2 regions of the Streptomyces sp. NPDC040545 genome follow, and region 1 is predicted to be linked to the other one. Evidence: riboswitches for the same ligand, from Rfam matches in the RefSeq annotation. Region 1 holds a riboswitch; the other holds the start of a gene.
What was found. Region 1 has a riboswitch for ZMP and ZTP ahead of ACZ573_RS01570 (serine hydroxymethyltransferase). Riboswitches for the same ligand answer to the same signal wherever they lie in the genome.
Positions count from the first base shown of each region.

Region 1 (18,876 bases):
CCGGAAATAGCCGTGATTGTCGCTTCTGGCGGCTACGGTCGTCGATTGTGACTTTTCCCGAAACGCGCCCTGCGGGTCGCCCGTTCCGCACCCTGGTCCTGCGAAAGCTGAGATTCCGTGCCCGGCGCATCGCCCGGCTCCCCCTGGCCCTGTGCCTGCCCCTGGCCCCGCGCCCGGCCCGTCAGGACGGCGCTCCGGTCGGCCCGGCGGCCCCGGCCGTGCCCGCCGCCTCGGCGGCCTGGTCGGCGGGTGAGCCCGCCTGCGCCGGGACGCAGTTCGGCCCGCTCCCGAACGGGTACTCGCGCAGCTTGCGCCAGACCCCGTCCGAGCCCTGCTCGTAGAGCGCGAAGCCCTCGCAGATCCACTCGGCGGCGTAGTCGGCGAGGGTCGTGAACGCCAGGTCCATCGCCTCCTCGGAGATCCCGTGGGCGACCGTGACGTGCGGGTGGTACGGGAACGCCAGCTCACGGTCGAGCGGGCCCTGGGGGTCGCGGACCTCGCTCTGGAGGCGGGTGCAGCCCGCCGCCCCTTCGGCGATCTTGACGAAGACGACCGGCGAGAGGGGGCGGAAGGTTCCCGTGCCGGCCAGCCGCATCCGGAAGGCCCGGAAGGCGGCCGCGACGTCGACCAGGTGGGCCCTGATCGCGGGGAGCCGGTCCGCCTCCACCTCGGTGGGCGGGACGAGGGTGACGTGCGTGGGGATGCCGTGCGCGGCAGCGTCCCCGAAGCCCGCGCGCAGCTCCTGGAGCTGGCTGCCGTACGGCTCCGGGACCGCGATCGAAACGCCGAGCGTTACGGTCCCCACGTATCTCTCCTCCGCTTGTCGCTGTGGACTGCTGCCGCCCCAGTGTGGCGGCAGCACCCCCATTCGTGCCAGGGCTCTCTGTCCGTAGTTGCGTTCGTCAGTGCTTGGCGGGCAGCAGGCCGAGGCGGTCGTAGGCCTGCGCGAGGGTCTCGGCGGCGACCGCGCGGGCCTTCTCCGCGCCCTTGGCCAGGAGGGAATCCAGCGTCTCCGGGTCGTCCAGGTACTCCTGGGTCCGCTTCTTGAACGGTGTGACGAAATCGACCATCACGCCGGCCAGGTCCGTCTTCAGCGCGCCGTAGCCCTTGCCCTCGTACCTGGCCTCCAGCTCGGTGATCGTCTCGCCCGTGAGGGTGGAGTAGATCGTGAGCAGGTTGCTGACGCCGGGCTTCTTCTCGGAGTCGAAGCGGATCTCGGCCTCGGTGTCGGTGACCGCGCTCTTGATCTTCTTCTCGGTGACCTTGGGCTCGTCGAGGAGGTTGATCAGGCCCTTGGGGGACGACGCGGACTTCGACATCTTGATCGCCGGGTCCTGGAGGTCGTAGATCTTCGCGACCTCCTTGACGATGTGCGCGGCGGGGAGGGTGAAGGTCCGGCCGTAGCGCTGGTTGAAGCGTTCCGCGAGGTCGCGGGTCAGCTCGATGTGCTGGCGCTGGTCCTCGCCGACGGGGACGGCGTTCGCCTGGTACAGCAGGATGTCGGCGACCTGCAGGATCGGGTAGGTGAACAGGCCGACGCTGGCGCTGTTGACGCCGCCCTTGGCGGACTTGTCCTTGAACTGGGTCATCCGGCTGGCCTCGCCGAAGCCGGTGATGCAGTTCATGACCCAGCCGAGCTGCGCGTGCTCGGGCACGTGGCTCTGGACGAAGAGCGTGCAGCGCTCGGGGTCCAGGCCGGCGGCCAGCAGCTGGGCGGCGGAGAGGCGGGTGTTCGCACGCAGATCCTTCGGATCCTGCGGCATGGTGATCGCGTGCAGGTCGACCACCATGTAGAAGGCGTCGTGCGTCTCCTGCAGGGCGACGTACTGGCGGATGGCTCCGAGGTAGTTCCCGAGGTGGAACGAACCGGAGGTGGGCTGGATACCGGAGAGCGCGCGAGGACGATCAGAAGCCATGGCTTCATTCTCTCAGGTGCGGGGGCGGCCCCGTGCCCGCCACTGGCCGGATCGTTCCGGGTCGCCGCGACCCCGTCCCTACGGCGCCGGAGTACCGGGCGGTAGCGGCCCGTCCGGATCCAGCCCCGGCCGAGCGACCGCTTTCCGCCCCGTGCCGACACCGCTGCGCGGTGCTGCGCGGGCGGCCGAGGGACGCCCTCAAACGCCGGGCGGGCTGGAAAATCCAGCCTCGCCGGCGTTTGAGGCGCGGGGTCCGGGGCGGAGCCCCAGCAGCCGGGCCGCAGGTCAGGACAGCGGGAGCCCAGGGGCCGGGAAGGCCGCCATCAGGTCCGTGACCTCCGCGCGGATCGCGGCCAGGGCCGGCTCGTCCCCCTTCGCGGCGGCGTCGACCGCGCGCGAGATCCAGTCGGCCACCAGCGGCATGTGCTCGGTGGACAGGCCCCGCGAGGTCAGCGACGGCGTGCCGATGCGGATGCCCGAGGGATCGAACGGCTTGCGCGGGTCGAACGGCACCGTGTTGTAGTTCACGACGATGCCCGCCCGGTCCAGGGCCTTGGCCGCGATCTTGCCCGGTACGTCCTTGCCCGTCAGGTCGATCAGGATCAGGTGGTTGTCCGTACCGCCCGAGACCAGGTCGAAGCCCCGCTCCAGCAGCGCCGCGGCCAGCGCCCTGGCATTGGCGACGACCGCGTGGGCGTACGAGACGAAGGACGGCTGCGCGGCCTCGTGCAGCGCCACCGCGATACCGGCCGTCGTCTGGTTGTGCGGGCCGCCCTGCAGGCCCGGGAAGACCGCCTTGTCGATGGCCTTCGCGTGCTCCTCCCGGCACATCAGCATCGCGCCCCGCGGACCGCGCAGGGTCTTGTGCGTGGTGGTGGAGACGACGTCGACGTGGTCCGCCGGGGACGGGTGCGCGCCGCCCGCGATCAGGCCCGCGATGTGGGCGACGTCGGCGACCAGGATCGAGCCCGCCTCCCGCGCGATCTCCGCGAAGGCGGCGAAGTCGATGGTCCTCGGCAGGGCGGTACCGCCGCAGAAGATCAGCTTGGGCCGCTCGGCGAGAGCCAGCTCGCGCACCGCGTCGTAGTCGATGAGCCCGGTGTCGGCGCGGACGCCGTACTGCACGCCCCGGAACCAGGAGCCGGTCGCCGAGACGCCCCAGCCGTGCGTCAGGTGCCCGCCCATCGGCAGGGCCATGCCCATCACCGTGTCGCCCGGCTTCGCGAAGGCCAGGTACACGGCCAGGTTGGCGGGCGAGCCGGAGTACGGCTGCACATTGGCGTGGTCCACGCCGAACAGGCCCTTGGCCCGCTCGATCGCCAGCGCCTCGACGCGGTCGATGTTCTGCTGGCCCTCGTAGTAGCGGCGGCCGGGGTAGCCCTCGCTGTACTTGTTCTGCAGCACGGTGCCGGAGGCTTCGAGGACGGCCGCGGACACGTAGTTCTCACTGGGGATCAGGCGCAGGGTCTGCGCCTGCAGTACTTCCTCCGCCGCGACGAAGGACGCCAGCTCGGGATCGGTGGCGAAAAGGGCGGGATGGCGGCTCGCGGACATGGCGGGCTCCTCCGGGGTCGATGTGATCGGTACCCCGCGAGGCCCAGGCGAGCGGCCCTGTATGCGGTCGAGCGCGCACGACTCCCCCGGAGTTGGTTCTCCGTACGCCAGTCGCCGTGCGTACCGGACACCTTAGCGGGCGCGCCGGGAGAGAGGTTTCTGCGTCCGGGATACGAGCGACGATAAGAAGGTGACGCCACCCTCGTCACCGCTTCACCCGGCGCTCCACCCCGCCGGACGGACGATCGGAGACCCCGTGTCGACAACTGCTGATGCCATCCGCTCCGCAGACGCGCACAGCGCGCACAACTACCATCCGCTGCCCCTGGTCGTCGCGTCCGCGGAAGGCGCGTGGATGACCGATGTCGAGGGCCGCAGATACCTCGACATGCTCGCCGGGTACTCGGCCCTCAACTTCGGGCACGGCAACCGCCGTCTGATCGACGCCGCCCGCGCCCAGCTGGAACGGGTCACGCTCACCTCGCGCGCCTTCCACCACGACCGCTTCGCCGACTTCTGTACCGAGCTCGCCGCGCTGTGCGGCAAGGAGATGGTGCTCCCCATGAACACGGGGGCGGAGGCCGTGGAGACGGCCGTGAAGACCGCCCGCAAGTGGGGCTACGAGGTCAAGGGCGTCCCGGACGGGCACGCCAAGATCGTGGTCGCCGCCGACAACTTCCACGGGCGCACCACGACCATCGTGTCCTTCTCCACGGACCACGACGCCCGCGATCACTTCGGCCCGTACACGCCGGGCTTCGAGATCGTTCCGTACGGGGACCTCACCGCGCTGGCCCATGCCGTCACCGAGAACACGGTGGCCGTGCTGCTGGAGCCCATCCAGGGCGAGGCGGGGGTGCTGGTGCCGCCCGCCGGATACCTGCGCGGCGTACGGGAGCTGACCCGCGAGCGGAACGTCCTGTTCATGGCGGACGAGATCCAGTCGGGGCTGGGACGGACCGGCCGGACCTTCGCGTGCGAGCACGAGGGGGTCGTCCCGGACGTCTACATCCTCGGCAAGGCGCTCGGCGGCGGCGTGGTGCCGGTGTCGGCCGTGGTCGCCGACCGGGACGTGCTCGGCGTGTTCCGGCCCGGCCAGCACGGGTCCACCTTCGGCGGGAACCCGCTCGCGTGCGCGGTCGCGCTGGAGGTCATCGCGATGCTGCGGACCGGCGAGTTCCAGGGCCGCGCCACCGAACTGGGCGAGCACCTGCACCGGGAGCTGAACCTGCTGGTCGGCGGGGGCGCGGTGACCGCCGTACGCGGGCGCGGGCTGTGGGCGGGCGTCGACATCGACCCGTCGCGGGGCACCGGCCGGGAGATCTCCGAGAAGCTGATGGAGCTCGGGGTGCTGGTGAAGGACACCCACGGGTCGACGATCCGGATCGCCCCGCCGCTGGTGATCAGCAAGGAGGACCTGGACTGGGGACTGGGCCAGCTCCGGTCGGTGCTCGGCGTGTAGGGCTTCCCCGGTTCGGTCAGAGGATGACGTGGGGCAGGAAGCGGGCGTACTCGTCCGTGACCGGCCCCGCCGATTCGCGGATGCCGAGCCCCGCCGCCTCGTCCTCGACGACCCATGCGCCGAGCACCACCCGGTTGCCGTCGAAGTCGGGCAGCGGGGCGAGGCCCTGGAAGCAGTACCGCTCCCCCTCCTCCGGTACGAAGGGCTCGCCGCCGTCGCCCGCCTCGTGCAGGGTGACCCCCGCGCCCTCACGGCCGAGGAGGGGCTTGGCCACGTAGCCGGCGGACCCGGGCTCGGCGAGCTCGCGCGGGCCGTCGAGGTAGGCGGGCAGCAGGTTGGGGTGCTCCGGGAAGAGCTCCCACAGGATCGCGAGCAGCGCCTTGTTGGACAGCAGCATCTTCCACAGCGGCTCGATCCAGCAGGTGGAGCCGGAGCCGCCGCCGTGGTCGTACGTGCCGAGGACCTGCGGGCCGAACTCGTCCGTGGCCAGCCACTCCCACGGGTAGAGCTTGAAGCAGGAGCGGATGAAGCGGAGCTTCTCGTCCACGAACCGGCCGGACAGGCTGTCCCAGCCGATCTGCTCGACGGAGAGCGCGTGCGTGTCCAGGCCGGCCTGCTCGGCGGTCTCCTGGAGGTAGGCGACCGTCATCAGGTCCTCGCCGAGCTCGTCGGTCTCGGAGTGCGCGAAGTGCAGCGGGCCGGGAGGGAGCAGCTCGGCCTGGCGCCGCCAGGCGTCGACGAGGCGCTCGTGGAGGGAGTTCCACTGGTCGGCGCCGGGGAAGCGCTCCTCCATCCAGAACCACTGGGGGCTGGCCGCCTCCACGAGGGAGGTGGGGGTGTCCGCGTTGTACTCCAGCATCTTGGCGGGGCTGCCGCTGCCGTCGTAGCGCAGGTCGAAACGGCCGTAGAGGGAGGGCTGTTCGGCGCGGCGGCGCCAGGACTCGGCGATCAGCGCGGCCAGCTTCGGGTCGGTGATGCCGAGGTCGGCGAAGCGGTCGTGCTCGACGATGTGCGCGGCCGCGGCCAGGCACATGGCGTGCAGCTCCTCGACGACGTTCTCCAGGGCCTCGACCTCGGGGAGCGAGAAGGAGTAGTACGCGCTCTCGTCCCAGTAGGGGCGCAGGGAGTCGTCGGGGTAGCGGGTCAGGGGATAGATCAGACCCTGCTCCTCGACGGTCTTCTGCCAGTCGGGACGTGGCTCGATGCTGTGCCGCTGCATGGTCTCGGTCAGCCGCCGCTGGAGCCGGAGCTGGAGTGCCCGCCGATGCCGCCGCGGGTGACGGCGGACTTGTCGAAGCTGCCGCCGGCGACCTTGCCGGAGCTGACGTAGCCGCCGTAGTAGTAGGCGCCGGTGCCGCCGGTCTTGCACTCCTTGTTGTTCAGCTGGTTGAGCGTCGAGCGGGAGGCACAGCGCTTGTCCGGTTCGTCGCTGCTGCCGCAGGCCACGAGCGTGGCCGCGAGCAGGCCCATGCCTCCGAGGGCGACGGCGCCGGAGCGCATGCGGCGCTGATTGGTGCTGCTGCTGTCCATGTCTGCTGCTCCCCCTGGGGCCTCGCGTGCTGCCGACAGAGTAGAGCGGGGCCACCGGCCGATGGAATCCGGCCGCCGTGAGATCCGTGACCTAGAGTCAGTTCGTGTTGATTGGGATGATTTGCGCGCTCGGTGCGGCGGTCTGCTTCGGTACGGCCTCGGTGCTGCAGGCGGTCGCGGCGCGGGCGGCGGAGCCCGGAACCGGGTCCGGAGTGGACACGGCACTGTTCCTGCGGGCCGTTCGGCAGTGGCGCTACCTGGCGGGTCTGGGCCTCGACGGAGCCGGCTTCGTGCTCCAGATCATCGCCCTGCGGCACGTCCCGATCTACGCGGTGGGGGCGGCACTGGCGGCCAGCCTGGCGGTGACGGCGGTGGTCGCGGCGCGCCTGCTGCGGGTGCGGCTGTCCCGGACCGAGTGGGGCGCGGTGGCGGTGGTGTGCGCGGGGCTGCTGATGCTCGGGCTCTCCGCCGGGGAGGAGGGCACGGGGACCGGGTCGACGGCGCTGGAAGTGGGCATGCTGGTGGTGGCCGGGCTGGTGCTGCTGGTCGGCGTGGTCGCGGGCCGGCTCCCGGACGGGCCGCGGGCGCTCGTCCTCGGCGTCGCGGCGGGGACGGGCTTCGGGGTGGTGGAGGTCTCGGTCCGGCTCATCGACTCCCCGTGGGACCTGCACAACCCGGCCCTGTATGCCCTCCTGCTGGGCGGCGGCGCGGCCTTCCTGCTCCTCACCTCGGCCCTGGCGCGGGGCTCGGTGACGGTGGCGACGGCGGGCATGGTCCTCGGCGAGACGATCGGCCCGGCGGTGGTGGGCGTGGCCTGGCTCGGCGACAGCACCCGCGAGGGCCTGGCCTGGCTGGCGGTGACGGGCTTCGCGGTGGCGGTCGCCGGCTCCCTGGCCCTGGCCCGCTTCGGCGAACCGTCGGCCCCGGCGGAGCGATGACCGGTGCCCGCCGTGTCGGGGCTCCGCCCCGAACCCCGCGCCTCAAACTCCCCCAGCTACCGCTGGGAGGTGCCCCCTGGCGAGGCTGGAAAATCCAGCCTCGCTGGGCAATCTTCCAGCCTCGCCGGCGTTTGAGGCGCGGAGGTTCGGGGGCAGCGCCCCCGCAACGGCGCCGCAGGTCACGGCAGCGCCGCGGCCAAGGCGGCCAGCGTCGGCCCCCACGCGCTGTCCGACGGCGTCCCGTAACCCACCACCACCGCATCCCGCGGCGCCGGATCCGCATCCGGATGCCGGAACCGCCCCAGCCCGTGCAGGGCCAGGTCCTGCCAGGCCGCGGACTGCAGGACCGACCGCTCCAGCCCCTCCGGGAGGTCCAGCACCGCGTGCAGCCCCGCCGCGATCCCCGACACGCCCACCCGGTCCCCCACCGCCGCCACCAGCTCGTCCCGCCGCCGCCGGTACCGCAGCCGCATCCCGCGCACGTGCCGGTCGTACGCCCCGGAAGTGAGGAACTCCGCCAGCGTCAGCTGGTCCAGCGCGCCGCACGCCCACTCCGTGGGCCGCCCGGCGGCCAGCACCTCCTCCAGCAGCCCCGGCGGGACCACCATCCAGCCCATCCGCAGCCCCGGGGCCAGTGACTTGCTGGCCGTCCCGAGGTACACCACCCGGTCCGGGTCCAGGCCCTGCAGCGCACCGACCGGCTGGCGGTCGTAGCGGAACTCCCCGTCGTAGTCGTCCTCCAGGATCAGCCCGCCCGTGGTCCGGGCCCAGTCGACCGCGGCGGCCCGCCGGGCCGGGGTCAGGGCCACGCCCGTCGGGAACTGGTGCGCCGGGGTCAGCAGCACCGCTCCCGCCGCCGCGGTCAGCTCCCCCGTCCGGGCCCCCTCCCGGTCCACGCCCAGGGGGCGCGTGCGCAGCCCGGCCCGCACCAGCAGGTCCCGGTGGAAGTCCAGGCCGTAGCCCTCCACCGCCACCTCCCGCACCCGCCGCGCCCGCAGTACGCCCGCCAGCAGCTCCAGCCCGTGCAGGAAGCCCGCGCACAGCACGATCCGTTCGGGGTCCGCGTACACCCCGCGCGCCCGCGCCAGGTATCCGGCCAGCGCCCTCCGCAGCTCGATCCGGCCGCGCGGGTCGGCCGCGTACCCGAAGGCCTCGTTCGGCGCGTCGGTCAGCGCCCGCCGGGCCGCCGACAGCCAGGCCGCGCGCGGGAAGCCGCCCAGGTCCGGGGAGCCGGGGATCAGGCTGTACGCGGGCCCCTTGCGCGCGGGGCGCCGTACGGGGGCGGCGGCCGCGGGCCGGCGCGGGCGGGCCCGTTCGGCGACGCGGGTGCCGGATCCCTGGCGGGCCGTCAGCCAGCCCTCGGCGATGAGCTCGGCGTACGCCTCGGCGACCGTGTTCCGGGCGATGCCCAGGTCGGCGGCGAGGGTGCGGGACGACGGCAGCCGGGTGCCGGCCGCCAGCCGCCCACTGCGCGCGGCCTCGCGCAGGGCCTCGGTGAGCCCGGCCCGCAGGCCGCGTCCGGCGGTGAGGTCCAGGTGCAGGTCGGCGCCGGAAGTGGCCCACGTTTCCGTCATGGATATGGACCATATCGGTGGGCCGCCTGGCTCCTAGGGTGGATCACATGACGACCACACACGAACACGCCCCCGAGCACACCCCGCGCATGCAGATGGCGAAGCTCGCCCCCGAGGTCTACAAGGCCGTCCTCGCCCTGGAGATCGCCTCCAAGAAGGGCCTGGACCCCTCCCTGGTCGAGCTCGTCAAGATCCGGGCCTCCCAGATCAACCACTGCGCCTTCTGCCTCGACATGCACACCAAGGACGCGATCGCCGCCGGTGAGAGCGTCGAGCGCATCATCCAGCTGGGTGCCTGGGAGGAGTCACGGCACTTCTACACCGAGAAGGAGCTCGCCGCGCTCGAGCTCACCGAGGCCGTCACCGTCCTGACGGACGGCTTCGTGCCCGACGAGGTCTACGAGAAGGCCGCCAAGCAGTTCGAGGAGCGCGAGCTCGCCCAGCTGATCGCCGTCATCGCGACGATCAACGTCTGGAACCGCATCGGCGTCACCACCCGCCTGGTGCCGGGCCACTACACCCCGGGCATGTACAAGTAGGAGTGGTCATTCCGTCCTGAACGACTCCACGGCCGCCGTCAGGTTCGCGCGTACCGCCGCGCCGTCGGCGGCCGGACCGGCCGCCAGCAGCGCCCACCGCCTGCCGTCCGGGGCGACGGTGATCCGCTCGATCGCGCGGCGGCGTCCGTGGGACTCCTGGTTGTCGTACTCGTACACCAGCTCGCAGGACCCGCCGGCGGCCGGACCGATGGAGACCTCCTGGTAGCCGGGACGGCTTCCGAGGGCCTGCGAGGAGGTCCGCAGCAGCTCGCACGCTCCGACGCCGTCCGACTCGGTGACACGGAAGAACTGCATCAGCGCACTACGATCCCCGGGCGGCCGGTAGAAGGAGCCGCTGCCGTCCTCGTCGCGGCTGCGCTCCCAGCCCGTGGGGACGGCGACCGAGAAGCCGCCGTCGTCGCGGACCACCGTGTACGGCGGCGGGACCGAGGGCGACGCGGAGGACGGCGAGGGAAAGGCTGCGGACGGGGCCGCGCCCGGACCCGTACCGGACGGCGGGGCCGGGGTACCCGAAGCCGACGGGGCCGCGGCGGGTGCCTTCGGCTCCCCGCCGCCCAGGACGAACCATCCCGCCACGGCGCAGCCGCCCACCACCACGGCCCCGAGGGCCACCAGCAGCGGGACCTTCCACGACCGCTCCCGGCCCGGACCGCCCAGGCCGCCCTGGCCGCCCCCTTGCGGGCGGGGCGGGTACGAGGGCGGGGCCGGGGGCGGGTAGGAGGGCGGGGGCGGGGGCGGCTGATCCGCCCACTCCCAGCGCTGCGACTGCGGGTTCCAGTGGGCACCGCCGCCCGTGGCCACCGGTCAGCTCCCCAGCGAGGCGAGCAGCCCGCCGAGGGCGGCCGCCGCGTTCACCGAGTCCACCACCGGGGCCCAGCGCCGGAGCGCGGCCCGCAGCCGGGCGGGCAGGCCGGGCCGGATCTCCCCGGCCTCCTCCAGTTCCCCGGCGGCCTCGTCCAGTTCGGCGTCGAGCGCCGACCGGTCGGCGCTGCGGGGCAGGTGGACAAGGGCGATGCGCAGCTCCCGTACGGCCTCCAGCAGTTCGGCCGCGCCCGGGGCGCCCGCCCCCGTACCGCCTTGGTGGACGGTGGTGTTGGTGATGTCGGTACCGCCGATGCTGAAGGTGCTTCCTTCGATGCGGTTGATCCGCACCTCCCCGCTTCCTCCGTCGTGCGTCACTGCCGCTCTCCCCTGCTCGTGTGGTGGCTCGTCCGATTGTGGTGTCCGCTGCCGCCCACGCTGAACGCGCTGTGGCTCACCGACTGGATGTACACGCCGCCCTCCGCCACGGTGACCGCGCGCTGCGCGAACTCCTCCGTGTGCCAGCCCGCTTCGTGCAGGGCCAGGGTCACGCCGCCGACGATCCGGTCCTGGATGGTCTTCAGGTACCGGTCCAGGTCCATCAGCTGGAACAGCGAGGCGTCCTCCTGCGCCGCAAGCTCGCGTACGGACACGGCCGGACCGGCCGGGAGCGCGCCGCCGTGGCCCCCCGTGGCGATCTGCCACGGGCCGCGGCTGCCGCCCGACAGGGTGGTGAGCGCCTTGGGGAGCGAGCGCGGGGCGTGCCTCAGCGCCCAGACCGCCTTGGCGAAGGGGCTGTTCCGCAGGTGGCGCCGGGCCACGTCGTCGGCCTCCTGGAACTGGGGCCGTACGGGCAGCAGCACGTGCGGCGCCACCTCCAGCATCAGCATCCCGCCCTGGGTGTGGACGCGTACGAAGACGGTGATGACGAGGTTCTCGTCCCAGCCGCCGACCCGTACCCGCAGGAAGTGGCGGCGGCGCTCCCCGCCCTCCTCCACGGCTCCGGCCCGGTGGACGTCGAACGCCCGGTCCGAGAGGTCCGGCTCGTGCGCCGCGGGCAGTCCGGAGGCCGGGAGGAACACGCACTCGTCGACGACCAGTTCCCGCAGCCGGTCCAGTACGGCCTGCTCGGCCTCCGGTGAGCCGTGCGGCGACGGGACGCGCAGGGCCTCCAGCCGCGGCCGGATCCGGGCCACGATCCGCTCGTTGTCCAGCGGTTCGGGCTCCACCCCGTCCGTGCGGGGGCGCAGCTCGACCGACAGGTGCCAGGGGCGGTAGGCCGCGCCGGCGCCGCAGAACGGATCGTCGACGTTGTAGATGACCAGGCGGCTGTGCTGGGTCCGCAGGATCCGGTCGCGGGTCCGGGCGAACCGGCTGCCGGAGGCGGGGTCGGCGTTCGGGTCGGCGTACCGGGTCCGGCTGAGCGAGGTGCTGATGACACGGGCGAAGTGGCCCCGCTGGAGGCCGACGACCAGGGTGAGCAGGGCGAAGACGATCAGGGCGGCCCAGGCGTAGCGGCTCGCGATTCCGCCGCCGTGCAGGGGCATCGCCAAGAGGGTGCCGAACGGATCCACCTCGAACAAGCGCAGCATGAGCTGGAAGATCAGGACCGAATCGTCGGCCCCTCCCACGCCCGTATGACCTTCGATCGCACCGACCAGCACGCCCAGGCCGACGCCGAGGAGTAGCACGGAGCCGCAGCCGCGCAGGAGGAGTTCGAGGAAGCGACTGCCACGTCCTGTCTTCTTCCGGCGGCGCGTGATCCGCCCGGCGCCGCTCAGGAAGGCGGCCGGGATGAGCAGATAGAGCATGAGCGGCTGGGCCAGCAGCAGGCCGAGGCCCCACACCGCCAGGACGGCGAAGGCCCAGGCCGCTTCGGCGCGGCGGGCCTGGAGCGCGTGGGCGAGGACGCGGGCGGCGTCGAAGCCGTAGGAGGGCGCCACGAAGCGCTCCTCGTGGACATAGAGCTCCTGGATCACCCGGTCGCGGTACGCGGCGTCGAGATAGTTCCCGGCGCACAGCAGCCGGCCGGCCTCGCTGAGCGAAGGGTGCACAGGCGTTCTGTCGTCCACGGTGCTTGTCACCGAATCCCCCTTTCGGTGTGCGGAGGGAAACGATAAGGCGATCATCAGGAACGCGACAGGCGCGATCACGCCAAAAGGCCCCGGCGCAGTGCGCCGGGGCCTTTCGGAAGAGCGGATCGGGTCCGGAGACCGGATCAGATCAGGCCGAGCTCACGAACCGCGTCGCGCTCCTCCGCCAGCTCCTGGACGGAAGCGTCGATGCGGGTGCGGGAGAACTCGTTGATGTCCAGGCCCTGGACGATCTCGTACTTGCCGTCCTTGCAGGTGACGGGGAAGGAGGAGATCAGACCGGCCGGGACGCCGTAGGAGCCGTCCGACGGGATACCCATCGAGGTCCAGTCGCCCTCGGCGGTGCCGTTGACCCACGTGTGCACGTGGTCGATGGCGGCGTTGGCGGCCGAGGCGGCCGAGGACGCGCCACGGGCCTCGATGATCGCGGCGCCGCGCTTGGCGACGGTCGGGATGAAGGTGTCGGCCAGCCACAGCTCGTCGCCCACGACCTCGGCGGCGTTCTTGCCGGCGATCTCCGCGTGGAAGATGTCCGGGTACTGGGTCGCCGAGTGGTTGCCCCAGATGGTCAGGCGCTTGATGTCGGAGACGGTGCTGCCGGTCTTGGCGGCCAGCTGCGAGATCGCGCGGTTGTGGTCCAGGCGGGTCATCGCGGTGAAGCGCTCGGCCGGTACGTCCGGGGCGGCGGCCTGCGCGATGAGCGCGTTGGTGTTGGCCGGGTTGCCCACGACCAGGACCTTGATGTCGTCCGCGGCGTGCGCGTTGATCGCCTGGCCCTGCGGCTTGAAGATGCCGCCGTTGGCGGCGAGCAGGTCGCCGCGCTCCATGCCCTTGGTACGCGGGCGGGCGCCCACGAGCAGCGCGACGTTCGCACCGTCGAAGCCCTGGTTCGGGTCGTCGAAGATGTCGATGCCGGCGAGCAGCGGGAAGGCGCAGTCGTCGAGCTCCATGGCGGTGCCCTCAGCGGCCTTCATGCCCTGGGGGATCTCCAGAAGACGGAGCTTGACCGGCACGTCCGCGCCGAGCAGGTGACCGGACGCGATGCGGAAGAGCAGCGCGTAGCCGATCTGGCCGGCGGCGCCGGTGACGGTGACATTCACGGGAGTGCGGGTCATGGCCTTCTCCGTTAGACAGCTGGCGGTGGGGCGTCCCTGCCCCATGTGCTGGAGGACGCCGCTCCCCAGTAAATCTTGACGTGAAGAGACATCCGCGGTCAGGCTATCCGACCCGGGACCGGGCTAATCCCCGGGTCCGTGTGGTGCACGGCACACGGACCCCGATGTTCGAAGGTCCGACCGGTCCTCGGACCGTTATTCGACCAGGAAGATCTGGCCCGTCCGGTGCCCTTCGACCGACTTGACGTAGGCGTTCGCCGTGCGGGCCACGGGCACGGCGTCGAAGCCCCCCGCAGCGTGCAGGCCGACCCCGAGGAGGCCGTGCCGTGGCTGCGGCAGCGCCGCCTGGACCTGGCGGTGACCTACGTCTACCCGCTGCTCGGAGCCCCGCCCACGGCCGGGACCACCGCGGTGCCGCTCTTCGACGATCCGCTGTGCCTGGCCCTGCCGCAGGCCCTGCTCCCCGCCTACGGGCGGGACGGGCTCGGCGCGCTGCGGGGGAGCGCCTGGGTCTCGGCCCCCGCCCCGAGCAGCTGCCGCGAGATGCTGTTGCACGCCTGCCGCAACGCCGGATTCACCCCGCGCATCGCGCACGAGTGCGCGGATCTGCGGTCCGGGCTCTGGCTCGTCGCCACCGGGCAGGCCGTGTCGATCCTGCCGAAGCTGCTGTGCGACGTCCCGCCGCCCGGCGTCGCCGTACGGGAGCTGCCGGGCCCGGGGCGGACGCTGGACGTCCTGGTCCGGGCGGGCACGGAGACCCAGCCGGCCGTCGCGGCCACCCTGGCCGCACTCACGTCGCTCACGTCGCTCATGCCATGGGGACCGGCCGCGCCACCCGCACCGCCCGCGCCGCTCACCGCACGGTGAAGCGGACCGCATCCTCCATGAACGGGATCACCAGCCACGGCTTGGGCGCCGCCATCACCAGCGCGAGCAGCGTGATCGCCACGCCCAGCAGCCCGTACGTGATCATGTCCGTGAAGCGGGAGCGCACCGCGAGCATCCCCACCGAGGGCAGCACGCGCCGCATCACCGAGGCCGCGATCAGGGCCACGCCGATGGCCAGGCAGCCGACCCGCGGGTGCCCGAAGGCCGTGGCCAGCAGCCCGACCGCGGTCGCGGTGAGCACGCTGAGCATCGGCCACTGACGGGCCGGCGTGGACACGGCCCCGGGTACGGCACGGCCGCTGCCCTCGGGGCGCGCGGTGTCCCGGGTGATGGAGGGGAACCGGCGGGACCTGGCCACCGGCTCGGCCCCGGCCGCGGCGGGACCGGCCTGCGCACCGGGCACGACGGGCTTCGCGGGCACGACCGGAGCGACGGGGGTGCCGTTCGCCCGGGCCGCCCCGCCGCCCGCCGCGTTCTCCGCGTCCGGTTCAGCCTGCACTGGTGGTCCGTTCCGCCGCCTCGACGACATTGACGAGCAGCTGCGCGCGGGTCATCGGGCCGACCCCGCCCGGGTTCGGCGAGATCCACGCGGCCACCTCGGCCACGCCGGGGTGCACATCACCGACGATCTTCCCCTCCCCGTCGCGGCTGACGCCCACGTCGAGCACGGCCGCGCCCGGCTTCACGTCCTCCGGCTTGACCAGGTGCGGGACACCGGCCGCCGCGACGATGATGTCCGCCTGGCGCAGCTGCGCGGAGAGGTCGCGCGTACCGGTGTGGCAGAGCGTCACGGTGGCGTTCTCGGACTTGCGGGTCAGCAGCAGGCCGATGGAGCGCCCGACGGTGATCCCGCGGCCGAGGACGACGACGTGCGCGCCGTTGATGCCGACGCCGTGGTGGCGCAGCAGTTCGACGATCCCGTACGGGGTGCAGGGCAGCGGTCCCGGCTCGTTCAGCACCAGCCGGCCGAGCGACATGGGGTGCAGGCCGTCGGCGTCCTTCAGCGGATCCATCAGCTCCAGGACCCGGTTGGTGTCGATGCCCTTGGGGAGCGGGAGTTGGACGATGTAGCCGGTGCACTCCGGGTTGGCGTTGAGCTCCCGGACGACCGCCTCGATGTCTTCCTGGGAGGCCGTCGCGGGCAGTTCGCGCTGGATGGAGGCGATGCCGACCTCGGCACAGTCCTTGTGCTTGCCGTTCACGTACCAGCGGCTGCCCGGATCGTCACCGACCAGGAGGGTGCCGAGGCCGGGGGTGACACCCCGGGCCTTCAGGGCCGCCACGCGGGCGGTCAGTTCGGACTTGATCGCGGCGGCGGTGGCCTTGCCATCGAGAATCTGGGCGGTCATGCCCCCATCCTCCCGGATGAGGTGGCCCCGGTTCCACTCAAGGCACTCACGGGGGCTCAGGGTTCATTGCACTTGCACAACAAGTCACCGGCCGTTCCACAACCAACTGGACAAGCCCGGGCCCGTCGGACCACGATGAAATGACTGATGTGCCGCGGGCAGTGCCGGGGGGCGGGACCGCACCGTGCAGGATTCCTCCGCGCTCATGCCGTGCGTCCCCGCACTTCCACGGAGGAACACCCCAACATGAGCTTCGGCGAACCGCACAATCCGTACGGACAGCAGCCGCCCCAGGCCCCGCAGGGGCAGCCCGGCTACGGCTACCCCCAGCAGGCACCCCAGGGCATCCCGCCGCAGGGCGGCTACGGCTACCCGCAGCAGGCCCCGCTGGGCTACCCGGGCGGGCCCGGCGGCTACCCCGGCGGTCCGGGCGGATACCCCGGGGCCCACATGGAGATGCCGGGCGGTGCCAAGGCCGCCCGCGTCATCCTCTTCATCCTGGGCAGCCTGCAGGCGCTGCTCGGCCTGCTGGTGATCATCGGCGGCGCCGTCTTCGCCTCGGCCCTCTCGGGCTCCTCCAGCTCCTCGGCGGAAGAGGCGGGCGCCGCCGTCGGCGTCGGCTTCGTCATCGGCGGCCTCTTCCTGATCGGCCTGGCCCTGTGGGCGTTCCTGACGGCGGCCAAGATGGGCAAGGGCCGCAACGGGGTGCGCGTCTCCGGCATCGTCTACGGCTCGATCCAGACCTTCTTCGCCGTCATCAGCGTGCTGTTCAACCTGGTGGCAGCGGGTGCCAGCGAGCACTCGGGCGGCCCCACCGCCATCGCCGTGCTGCCCGCCCTGGTCTCCCTCGCCCTCGGCCTCACGATCGTCATCGGCCTCGCGAAGGCCGGCGACTACTTCAAGCGCCCGAGCTACTGACCCCGCCCGTCCGCAGAACCGGCGAAGGCCGCGCCCCGCAGTGCGGGACGCGGCCTTCGCCGTAGATCGGGGCCGTGGGTCAGGGCCGTGGGTCAGGGCCGTGGGTCAGGGCCGTGGGTCAGGGCCGTGGGCCGGACTCAGTGGAAGAAGTGCCGGGTCCCGGTGAAGTACATGGTCACACCGGCCTTCTGCGCGGCCTCGACGACCTGCTCGTCGCGGACCGAACCGCCCGGCTGGACCACGGCCTTGATGCCCGCGGCCGTCAGGATCTCCAGCCCGTCCGGGAACGGGAAGAAGGCGTCGGACGCGGCGTACGAGCCCTGCGCGCGCTCGGCGCCCGCCCGCTCGACGGCGAGCTTCGCCGAGTCGACACGGTTGACCTGGCCCATGCCGACGCCGACCGAGGCGCCGTCCTTGGCGAGCAGGATCGCGTTGGACTTGACGGCCCGGCAGGCCTTCCACGCGAAGGCCAGCTCGGCGAGCTCCGCCGGGGACAGGGCCTCGCCGGTGGCCAGGGTCCAGTTCGCCGGGTCGTCGCCCTCGGCCTGGAAGAGGTCGCTCTGCTGGAGCAGCGCACCGCCGGAGATGGGCTTGAGGTCACCCGGCTGGTGCGGGGTGCCGTCCACCTTCAGGACGCGGATGTTCTTCTTCTTGGCCAGGATCTCGACCGCGCCGGCCTCGTAGGCGGGGGCGGCGATGACCTCGGTGAAGATCTCCGCGACCTGCTCGGCGAGCTCGACGGTCACCGGGCGGTTGACGGCGATGACGCCGCCGAAGGCGGACAGCGGGTCGCAGGCGTGCGCCTTGCGGTGGGCCGCGGCGACATTCGTGCCGACCGCGATCCCGCACGGGTTGGCGTGCTTGATGATCGCGACGCAGGGCTCGTCGTGGTCGTAGGCGGCACGGCGCGCGGCCTCGGTGTCCACGTAGTTGTTGAAGGACATCTCCTTGCCGTGCAGCTGCTCGGCATTGGCGAGTCCGCCCGGCTGCCCGTCCGTGTAGAGGGCGGCGGCCTGGTGCGGGTTCTCGCCGTAGCGCAGGGTCGACTTGCGCTCCCAGGCGCCGGCCAGGAACTCGGGCAGGACCGCCTCCGGCTCCGGCGCGTACGCGTTCGTGAACCAGGAGGCCACGGCCACGTCGTAGGCGGCGGTGTGCTGGAAGGCCTCCGCCGCGAGCCGCTTGCGGGCGGTGAGGTCGAAGCCGCCGCCCTGGGCCGCCGCGATGACGTCGGCGTAGCGGGCCGGGCTGGTGACGACGGCGACCGAGGGGTGGTTCTTGGCGGCGGCGCGGACCATCGACGGGCCGCCGATGTCGATCTGCTCCACGCACTCGTCGGGGGTGGCGCCCGACTGGACGGTCGCCAGGAAGGGGTAGAGGTTGACGATCACCAGGTCGAAGGGCTCGACGCCCAGCTCGGCGAGCTGGTTGCGGTGGTCCTCCAGGCGCAGGTCGGCGAGGATGCCGGCGTGCACGCGCGGGTGCAGGGTCTTGACCCGGCCGTCCAGGCACTCGGGGAAGCCGGTCAGCTCCTCCACCTTGGTGACGGGCACCCCGGCGGCGGCGATCTTCGACGCGGTGGAGCCGGTGGAGACGAGCGCGACGCCCGCCTCGTGCAGCCCGCGGGCCAGCTCTTCCAGTCCCGTCTTGTCGTAGACACTGACGAGCGCACGCCTGATCGGCCGCTGGGTCGTGGTCGGGTCGTTGCTCTCTACGGCGGTCACTGGATTGTTACCTTTCGTCCCTCAATGCGGTAGCCGTGCCGGGCCAGACGCCCCACGACATCGACGAGCAGCTGGCGCTCGACTTCCTTGATGCGCTCATGGAGAGCGGCTTCGTCGTCCTCGTCCCGGACCTCGACCACACCCTGGGCGATGATCGGACCGGTGTCCACGCCGCTGTCCACGAAGTGGACCGTGCAGCCGGTGACCTTCGCGCCGTAGGCGAGGGCGTCCCGTACGCCGTGCGCACCGGGGAAGGCGGGGAGGAGGGCGGGGTGGGTGTTGATGAACCGGCCGCCGAAGCGGTCTATGAACACCTTGCCCACGATCTTCATGAATCCGGCGGACACGACGAGGTCCGGCGCGTACGCGTCGGTCGCCTCGGTGAGGGCGACATCCCACTCCGCGCGGCTGCCGTAGCCCTTGACCGGGCAGACGAAGGTGGGGATCCCCGCCTTCT
Region 1 covers NZ_JBVIWA010000001.1:303,379-322,254, reverse strand. Annotated here, with positions in the region: gene ACZ573_RS01580 (2'-5' RNA ligase family protein) at 182-805, opposite strand; gene trpS (tryptophan--tRNA ligase) at 903-1,916, opposite strand; gene ACZ573_RS01570 (serine hydroxymethyltransferase) at 2,202-3,470, opposite strand; ZMP/ZTP riboswitch at 3,505-3,595, opposite strand; gene rocD (ornithine--oxo-acid transaminase) at 3,727-4,932, shown strand; gene ACZ573_RS01560 (glutathionylspermidine synthase family protein) at 4,949-6,151, opposite strand; gene ACZ573_RS01555 (hypothetical protein) at 6,160-6,462, opposite strand; gene ACZ573_RS01550 (DMT family protein) at 6,579-7,400, shown strand; gene pdxR (MocR-like pyridoxine biosynthesis transcription factor PdxR) at 7,580-8,974, opposite strand; gene ACZ573_RS01540 (carboxymuconolactone decarboxylase family protein) at 9,022-9,513, shown strand; gene ACZ573_RS01535 (hypothetical protein) at 9,520-10,335, opposite strand; gene ACZ573_RS01530 (hypothetical protein) at 10,339-10,713, opposite strand; gene ACZ573_RS01525 (hypothetical protein) at 10,710-12,419, opposite strand; gene ACZ573_RS01520 (malate dehydrogenase) at 12,554-13,543, opposite strand; gene ACZ573_RS01515 (LysR substrate-binding domain-containing protein) at 13,841-14,410, shown strand; gene ACZ573_RS01510 (DUF3017 domain-containing protein) at 14,397-14,930, opposite strand; gene ACZ573_RS01505 (bifunctional methylenetetrahydrofolate dehydrogenase/methenyltetrahydrofolate cyclohydrolase) at 14,920-15,780, opposite strand; gene ACZ573_RS01500 (hypothetical protein) at 16,027-16,698, shown strand; gene purH (bifunctional phosphoribosylaminoimidazolecarboxamide formyltransferase/IMP cyclohydrolase) at 16,836-18,419, opposite strand; gene purN (phosphoribosylglycinamide formyltransferase) at 18,416-18,876, opposite strand, start outside.

Region 2 (7,621 bases), on a different contig from region 1:
GGATCGGCCGCGAGGCGCAGCGCGCCATCGCGCCGCAGGTCAGCACCGCCTGGGAGCTCGCCACCTCGCAGGACATCCTGTATCCGGGGGCCACCGGGATGACGCCGCGCGCCGGCAGCGGTCTGCTCAACGGGTACGTCAACCGGCTGATGACGGGAGCCACCACCGACGAGGCGCTCACCGCCGCCCTGCTCAACGTCCTCACCATGAGCATGGCGCCCACCCACTGGCTCCGTCCGTCGGTGGTCTGGCACGTCCTGCGCGCCTCGGACCGGGGTGCGCTGAAGGCACCGCCGCTCACCGCCGCCGAGCGGGCCGTCGCCGGGCTCGACCGGGCGCCCGGCACGAAGCCCGGTACCCACACCAGCGCGGGCACCGGCACCGGCACTGCCACCGCCACCGGCACCGGCCCGTCGGCGGACCCGGTCGGCCCCGCCGACGCCGTCGGACAGGCCCGATGAGCGGCAGGATCCTGCCGCTCCTGCCCGCCTCCCTGATGGTCCTGGCGCTGCTGATCAAGCTGCCGAAGCTGCGCCGGGACCGGGACCGGCCGCTGAACCGGACGGCGTGCGCGCTGCTCGCCGTCGGGGCACCCATCAACTTCCTCGCATCGCCGTCGACCATCGCCTCGGTGAACCGCCGCACCGGCGTGGTCAACTTCTCCGCGCCCCTGGTGTTCGGCCTGTGCACGGTGTTCTCCGGGCTGTGCGTCGTCCTGGTCCTGCAGTGGCGCGGCGGGCGGCCCGCGGCCGTGCGCCGGGCCACCCGGCTGACCACGGCCCTGTTCGGCACCGCGACCGCGGCCATCGTCGTCCTGTTCGTGATCGGCGACGCGCCGGTGGAACGGCTCCAGGACCTGGACACGTACTACGCGACCACGCCCTGGATCCGCGAGATGATCGTCTGCTTCCTCGTGGCGCACACCATGGGCACCTCGGCGCTGACCTGGCTGTGCGGCAAGTGGCTGACGCGCGCGGACCGCGCACTGCGCCCGCTGCGCACGGGCCTGGCCCTGATCGTGGTCGCCGGGCTGATGGACCTGGCCTACCTGGCCGCCAAGTGGGCCTCGGTCGTGGCCCGCTGGACCGGCCACGACCTGGTGTTCCTGTCCACGGACGTGGCGCCGCCACTGGCCGGGGCCGCCGGGCTGCTGCTCGGTGCCGGATTCGTCGTGCCGCTGGTCGGCGGGTCGGCGACATGGCTGGCCTTCAGCCAGTACCGGCGGCTGCGCCCGCTGTGGAAGGCCCTGCACGAAGTCGCCGCGACCCAGGGGCGGACCGTCCCGCTGGCCTGGTGGTCCCCGGTGGGGATCCGGCTCGTCCACCGCGAGTCGGTCATCGACGACGGCATCCTGGCGCTGGCCGGCTGGTTCGACCCCCGGGTGCGCAGCGCCGCGTACGAGGAGGCCCGGGGCCGGGGCATGGGCGAGGCGCGGGCCGCCACGGTCGCGGACGCGGCCGTCCTGGCGGCCGCCTGCCACCGCAAGGCCGCCGCCGCGCGCGGATCCCTGCCCGGGCCGGCCGCGATCCCGGAGCCCTACCGTCTGGGCCGGCGGCCCCTGACCGCCCTGGCCGACGCGTTCCGTACGTCCGACATCGTCGTCGCCGCCCGTGAGGCGGCCGGCGCCGGCACGCCGGACCTGAACCCCGAGCCGGTCGGCGTCTGAGGCACACGGCCCCGGGGAAAACGCGACGCCCCGGACCGAGAGCCGGCCGGGGCGTGCGGGCATGCGTGTGCGAGCGCGTGCGTACGCCGTACGCGGGATCCGCGCGGTGGGATCAGAGCTCCGCGAGGTCCAGCCCGGCCTGCGCGGCGGCCGCCTGCACGGTCTGCTCCAGCAGTACGGCGATGGTCATCGGGCCGACACCGCCCGGCACCGGAGTGATCAACGAGGCGCGGGCGGCGGCCGACTCGAAGTGCACGTCGCCGACGTTGCCCTCGTTGTAACCGGCGTCCAGAACCACCGCGCCTGGCTTGATGTCCTCGCCCCGGATGAACTCGGCCTTGCCGACGGCGGCGACCAGCACGTCCGCCTGGCGCACGATCGAGGGCAGGTCCTGGGTGCGCGAGTGGCAGTAGGTGACCGTGGCGTTCCGCTCCAGCAGCAGCATCCCGGCCGGCTTGCCCAGAATCGCGCTGCGGCCGACGACGACGGCGTGCTTGCCGGTCAGGTCCACGTCGTAGGCGGCGAGCAGGCGCATGATGCCGCCGGGGGTGCAGGAGACGAAGCCCGGCAGCCCGAAGCCCATGGCGGCGAAGGAGTGCATGGTGACCCCGTCGACGTCCTTGCCCGGGGCGATGGCCTCGAAGGCGGCGCGCTCGTCGATGTGGTGCGGGACGGGGTGCTGGAGCAGGATGCCGCTGATCTCCGGGTCCTCGGACAGCGCGGTGAGGGTGGCCACCAGCTCCTCGGTGGTGGTCTCGGCCGGCAGCTCCACGTGGCGGGAGGTGATCCCCGCCTTGGCGCAGCGGTTCTGCTTCATGCGGACGTAGGTCACGGAGGCCGGGTCCTCGCCGACCAGCACGGTCGCGAGGCAGGGCGCGGTGCCGGTGCGCTCGGTGATCTTCGCGGCGTAGGCGGCGGTCTGCTCCGAGATGCGGCGGGCGAGGGCCGTGCCGTCCATCAGCTGGGCGGAGCCGGCGGCAGAAGCGGTGGCAGAGGCAGTCTGGGCAGTCGTCACGGGGTCTCCTGAACGTCGCTGCGGATCGCGGTTCGCCCAGGCGCGCGGCAGCCGACGTACCGGAGGTCCACAGGTACGCCGGGCCGCTCCCCGGTGGTGATCCACCCGAACGCCAGTCACGGCCCGCCGACCACTGTAGTCGACATATCCGGTGGTTGTCGGGCGCCCGACCTGGGACGATCAATGCATGACGCGTACTTTCGACCATCTTGTCGCCGAGGCCGAGTCCGTCTCGGTGGACGGCTGGGACTTCTCCTGGCTCGACGGCCGGGCCACCGAGCAGCGTCCCTCCTGGGGGTACCAGCGGCTGATGGCCGAGCGCCTGGCCCAGGTCCGGTCCGCGCTGGACATCCAGACCGGTGGCGGCGAGGTCCTGGCCGGGTGTGCTCCGCTGCCGCCGCTGACGGCGGCCACCGAGTCCTGGCCGCCCAACGTCGGGAAGGCGACGCGGCTGCTGCACCCGCTGGGCGCGGTGGTGGTCGCCGACGCCGACGAGCCGCCGCTGCCCTTCGGTGACGCGGCCTTCGAGCTGGTGACCAGCCGGCACCCGGTGACCATCTGGTGGGAGGAGATCGCGCGGGTGCTGACGCCGGGCGGCAGCTACCTCTCGCAGCAGGTCGGTCCGGCGAGCGTCTTCGAGCTCGTCGAGTACTTCCTCGGCCCGCAGCCGGAGGAGATCCGGCGGGCCCGGCACCCCGACGACGCGGTCGCCGACGCCACCGCGGCCGGCCTCGAAGTCCTCGATCTGCGCTCCGAACGTCTGCGCACGGAGTTCCACGACATCGGAGCCGTGATCTACTTTCTACGGAAGGTGATCTGGATGGTGCCCGGCTTCACGGTCGGGCAGTACCGGGACCGGTTGCGTGAGCTCCACGAACGGATCGAACGCGAAGGTCCGTTCGTCGCTCACACCGCCCGCTTCCTCATCGAGGCCCGTAAAACGGGCTGATCTGAAGGGCGGACGGATCTGCTCCGGATCGGGTTGCGTGGCCACAGCGTGGCGCAGGTCACTCAATTCAGCGCGTAACGAATCGACTCGGGCATGCGATGAACCGACAGGTGTCCTCGCGCGGCCCGGAATACAGACCCCCCTCGGGTCTGTTTCCCGAGTTCGCGCGATGATGTCCCGCCCACCCTTAATCTGTTCGCAACGAGAGGCTCCTTGTGTCGCTCAGCCCGTCCCGTACGTTCCCTCCGGAGATCGCCGAATCCGAGGCCCTTGTCGCGCTCGTCGAGCGCGGCCGCGAGCAGGGTCACATCAACGGTGACGACGTGCGCCAGGCCTTCGAGGCCGGCCGCATCCCGGTGGACCAGTGGAAGCGGGTCCTGCGCAGCCTGAACCAGGTCCTGGACGAGGAGGGTGTCGCCCTCCACGTCAGCGCGGCCCCCGCCACCAAGGCTGCCGCCAAGAAGCCCCGCAAGGCTGCCGCCGCCCCGGCCCGCACCGTGGCCAAGAAGGCCACCGCGGCGCCGCGCCCCATCGGCGCCCGTAAGACCGCGGCCACCGCCGCGGCGACGGCCGTCACCACCACCGCCACGGCGATATCCGCTTCGTCGGCCGCAGCCATCGGGGACGAGGCGTCGGCCGAGGCCGCCGCCGAGCCGAAGAAGCGCACGGTCAAGAAGACCGCCGTGAAGAAGACTGCCGTGAAGAAGACCGCGGCGAAGAAGACCAGCGCCAAGGACGCCGACGAGGGCGAGACCCCCGTCGTCGAGGGCGAGGACTGGGCTGCCGAGGACCTCGCCGACGAGGCCGAGGACGAGGCGCCCAAGGCCGGCGGCACCCAGGGCTTCGTCCTGTCCGACGACGACGAGGACGACGCCCCGGCTCAGACGGTCATGGTGGCCGGTGCCACCGCCGACCCCGTCAAGGACTACCTCAAGCTCATCGGCAAGGTGCCGCTCCTCAACGCCGAGCAGGAGGTGGAGCTCGCCAAGCGCATCGAGGCGGGTCTGTTCTCCGAGTACAAGCTCGAAGAGGAGGAGGACCACAAGCCCGCCTTCAAGCGCGAGCTGGAGATCCTGGTCGAGGACGGCCGCCGCGCGAAGAACCACCTGCTGGAGGCCAACCTCCGCCTCGTGGTCTCCCTCGCCAAGCGCTACACCGGTCGCGGCATGCTCTTCCTGGACCTGATCCAGGAGGGCAACGTCGGCCTGATCCGCGCGGTCGAGAAGTTCGACTACACCAAGGGCTTCAAGTTCTCCACGTATGCGACCTGGTGGATCCGCCAGGCGATCACGCGTGCCATGGCCGACCAGTCGCGCACCATCCGCATCCCCGTGCACATGGTCGAGATCATCAACAAGCTCGCCCGTGTGCAGCGCCAGATGCTCCAGGACCTGGGCCGTGAGCCCACCCCGGAGGAGCTGGGCAAGGAACTCGACATGACCCCCGAGAAGGTCATCGAGGTCCAGAAGTACGGCCGCGAGCCGATCTCCCTGCACACCCCCCTGGGTGAGGAGGGCGACAGCGAGTTCGGTGACCTCATCGAGGACTCCGAGGCGGTCGTCCCGGCGGACGCGGTCTCCTTCACCTTCCTCCAGGAGCAGCTCCAGTCCATCCTGGGCACGCTCTCGGAGCGCGAGGCGGGCGTGGTCTCCATGCGCTACGGCCTCAACGACGGCCAGCCGAAGACCCTGGACGAGATCGGCCGCGTGTACGGGGTCACCCGTGAGCGCATCCGCCAGATCGAGTCCAAGACCATGTCGAAGCTGCGCCACCCGTCGCGTTCGCAGGTGCTGCGCGACTACCTCGACTGAGCCGATCTCCTCCAGCACGCCCCTGACCTGCGGACGCGCGGGTCGGGGGCGTTCTGCATCCGGCCGCGTGCCAGGACGGGGCCGGCCAGGTCAGGTCAGGCCAGGCCGAAGACCGGTCCCCTGGGGGTGAACGGCAGGGAGGCGCCCTGGGGGATCAGATAGGCGTGTTCGCGCCGGATGCGCCTCTTCAGGCCGCTGGCCAGGCCGCCGAGGACCGCGGGGCATCCGGTTTTCCCCCGGCTGTTCACCCGGCCCCGGCCGCGAGCCGTCAGGCCTCGAGGAGGTGCTTGAGCTTCTCCTCGCCCCGGGGCATCTCCTTGCGGACCATGGGCCTCACCACGAGGGGTACCAGGGCCCGGCCCACGCCGTGGCCCTCGAAGTCGATGTCCAGGGTGAGGCGGGAGCGGGCGCCGCCGTCAAGGGGTTCGACGGTGCCGCGCACATCGGGTCGTACCGGGCCGTCGACCCCGTGCACGTGCCAGCTCCTCGGCGGGTCGAGCTCCACGAACTCCATGGTCGTGGGGACCCGCCGGCGGCCGATCTGCCGGGTGACGAGCACCCTCGAACCGACGTGCACGGGGAGATCGCCGATCGGGACGGCGGATACGGCGCTGTCCTGCCACTCCGGCAGGTGCGTGGGGTCCGTCAGGTACGCGTAGACGTCCTCGGGCCTGCGGTCGATGTCGATGCTCTTCCTCATCGCGGACATGATGGTTCCTTGGCGCCCCCTGGCCGGCCCCTTCCTCCACGCTACTCCGCTGGGGACGCGGCGGCGCGGTGCTTCCTCGCGGACATGGCGGCGTGGACGAGGACGCCCGCGAAGAGGAAGAGCACGCCCTGGTAGACGGCCGCGTAGCCGGAGCCCGCGACCAGCCACATCGAGAAGCCGAAGGCGAGGGCGGCGAGGACGCCGTCGCGGGCCAGGCGGCCGGGGTGGACCCGCTCACGCTGCCCGGAGAGCAGGAAGTAGATCTGCGCGGCGGTGGCCAGCAGGTACGGGACGGTGGCGGTGAAGGTGGTGATCAGGACCAGGCTCTCGAAGACGCCCTGGGCTGCGGCCGTGTAGTTGTAGACGGTGAGGGCGGAGGCCAGGGAGACGGTGACGATCACGCCGACGACGGGGACGCCGCGCTTCTTGGTCTCGAAGGCCGTCGGGAAGAGCCCGTCCTTGGCGGCGGCGTACGGGGTCTGCGCGCTGAGCAGGGTCCAGCCGTTGAGGGCGCCGAGCATCGAGATCACGGCGGCGCAGGCGACCACGGTGCCGCCCCAGGTGCCGCCGAACATGGCGTTGACGGCGTCGGTGAAGGGGGCGGTGGAGGCGATCAGCCGGTCGTGGGCGACCAGGCCGAAGACGGCGACCGTGCCGAGCAGGTACACGGTGGCGGCGCCCACGGTGCCCAGGACCGTGGCCCGGCCGACGTTGCGGGCCGGGTCGCGGACCTCGCCGGCGCTGACGGTGGCGGACTCGACTCCGAGGTAGCTGAACAGCAGGATCGCGGCGGAGGCCGAGACGGCGCCGGCCGCGCTCTGGTCGGTGGCCCGGAAGGGGCCGAGGTTGGCGGGGTCGAAGAAGAACAGCCCGCCGACGGCCACCAGGAGGAGCGGGGCGAACTTCAGTACGGTGGCGACGACTTGCACCGCTCCGACGTAGCGGGTGCCCGCCAGGTTGGCGAGGGCCGGGAGCCACTGGACGGCGAGGGCGGCCAGGCACATGGACCACTTGTGCTCGCCCGCGGCGGGGAACAGCACGGTGAGGTAGCCGACGGCCGCGACGGCCAGGGCCGCGTTCGAGACCCAGGCGGTGATCCAGTAGCTCCAGGCGGCGAGGAAGCCGGCGAAGTCGCCGAAGGCGGCGCGGGCGTAGACGTAGGGGCCGCCGGTCTGCGGGTGGCGTTCGGCGAGCCGGCCGAAGACCAGGGCGAGGGCGATCGCGCCGGCGGTGAGGACGGCGAAGGCGACGAGGCTGATGGTGCCGAAGGGGGCCACCGAGGCGGGGAGGATGAAGATCCCGCCGCCGATGATGTTGCCCATGACCAGGCAGGTCGCGACGGGCAGGCCGAAGCGGCGCACGTGGGGGTCACGGCTCGCGCGGGGGTCGCGGCCCTGCTCGGGGGGTGCGGCGGCCTCGGCGGGCAGGGTTGCGGTGCTGGTCATCGGTGGTGCGCCTCTGGATGTCTCAC
Region 2 covers NZ_JBVIWA010000002.1:54,681-62,301, reverse strand. Annotated here, with positions in the region: gene ACZ573_RS05195 (NAD(P)/FAD-dependent oxidoreductase) at 1-461, shown strand, start outside; gene ACZ573_RS05190 (MAB_1171c family putative transporter) at 458-1,666, shown strand; gene ACZ573_RS05185 (bifunctional 5,10-methylenetetrahydrofolate dehydrogenase/5,10-methenyltetrahydrofolate cyclohydrolase) at 1,779-2,624, opposite strand; ZMP/ZTP riboswitch at 2,709-2,811, opposite strand; gene ACZ573_RS05180 (methyltransferase domain-containing protein) at 2,869-3,630, shown strand; gene ACZ573_RS05175 (RNA polymerase sigma factor) at 3,846-5,441, shown strand; gene ACZ573_RS05170 (SRPBCC family protein) at 5,710-6,150, opposite strand; gene ACZ573_RS05165 (amino acid permease) at 6,192-7,595, opposite strand.
Region 2: linked by a shared signal. The riboswitch ahead of ACZ573_RS05185 (bifunctional 5,10-methylenetetrahydrofolate dehydrogenase/5,10-methenyltetrahydrofolate cyclohydrolase) and the one ahead of ACZ573_RS01570 (serine hydroxymethyltransferase) in region 1 are both predicted to bind ZMP and ZTP.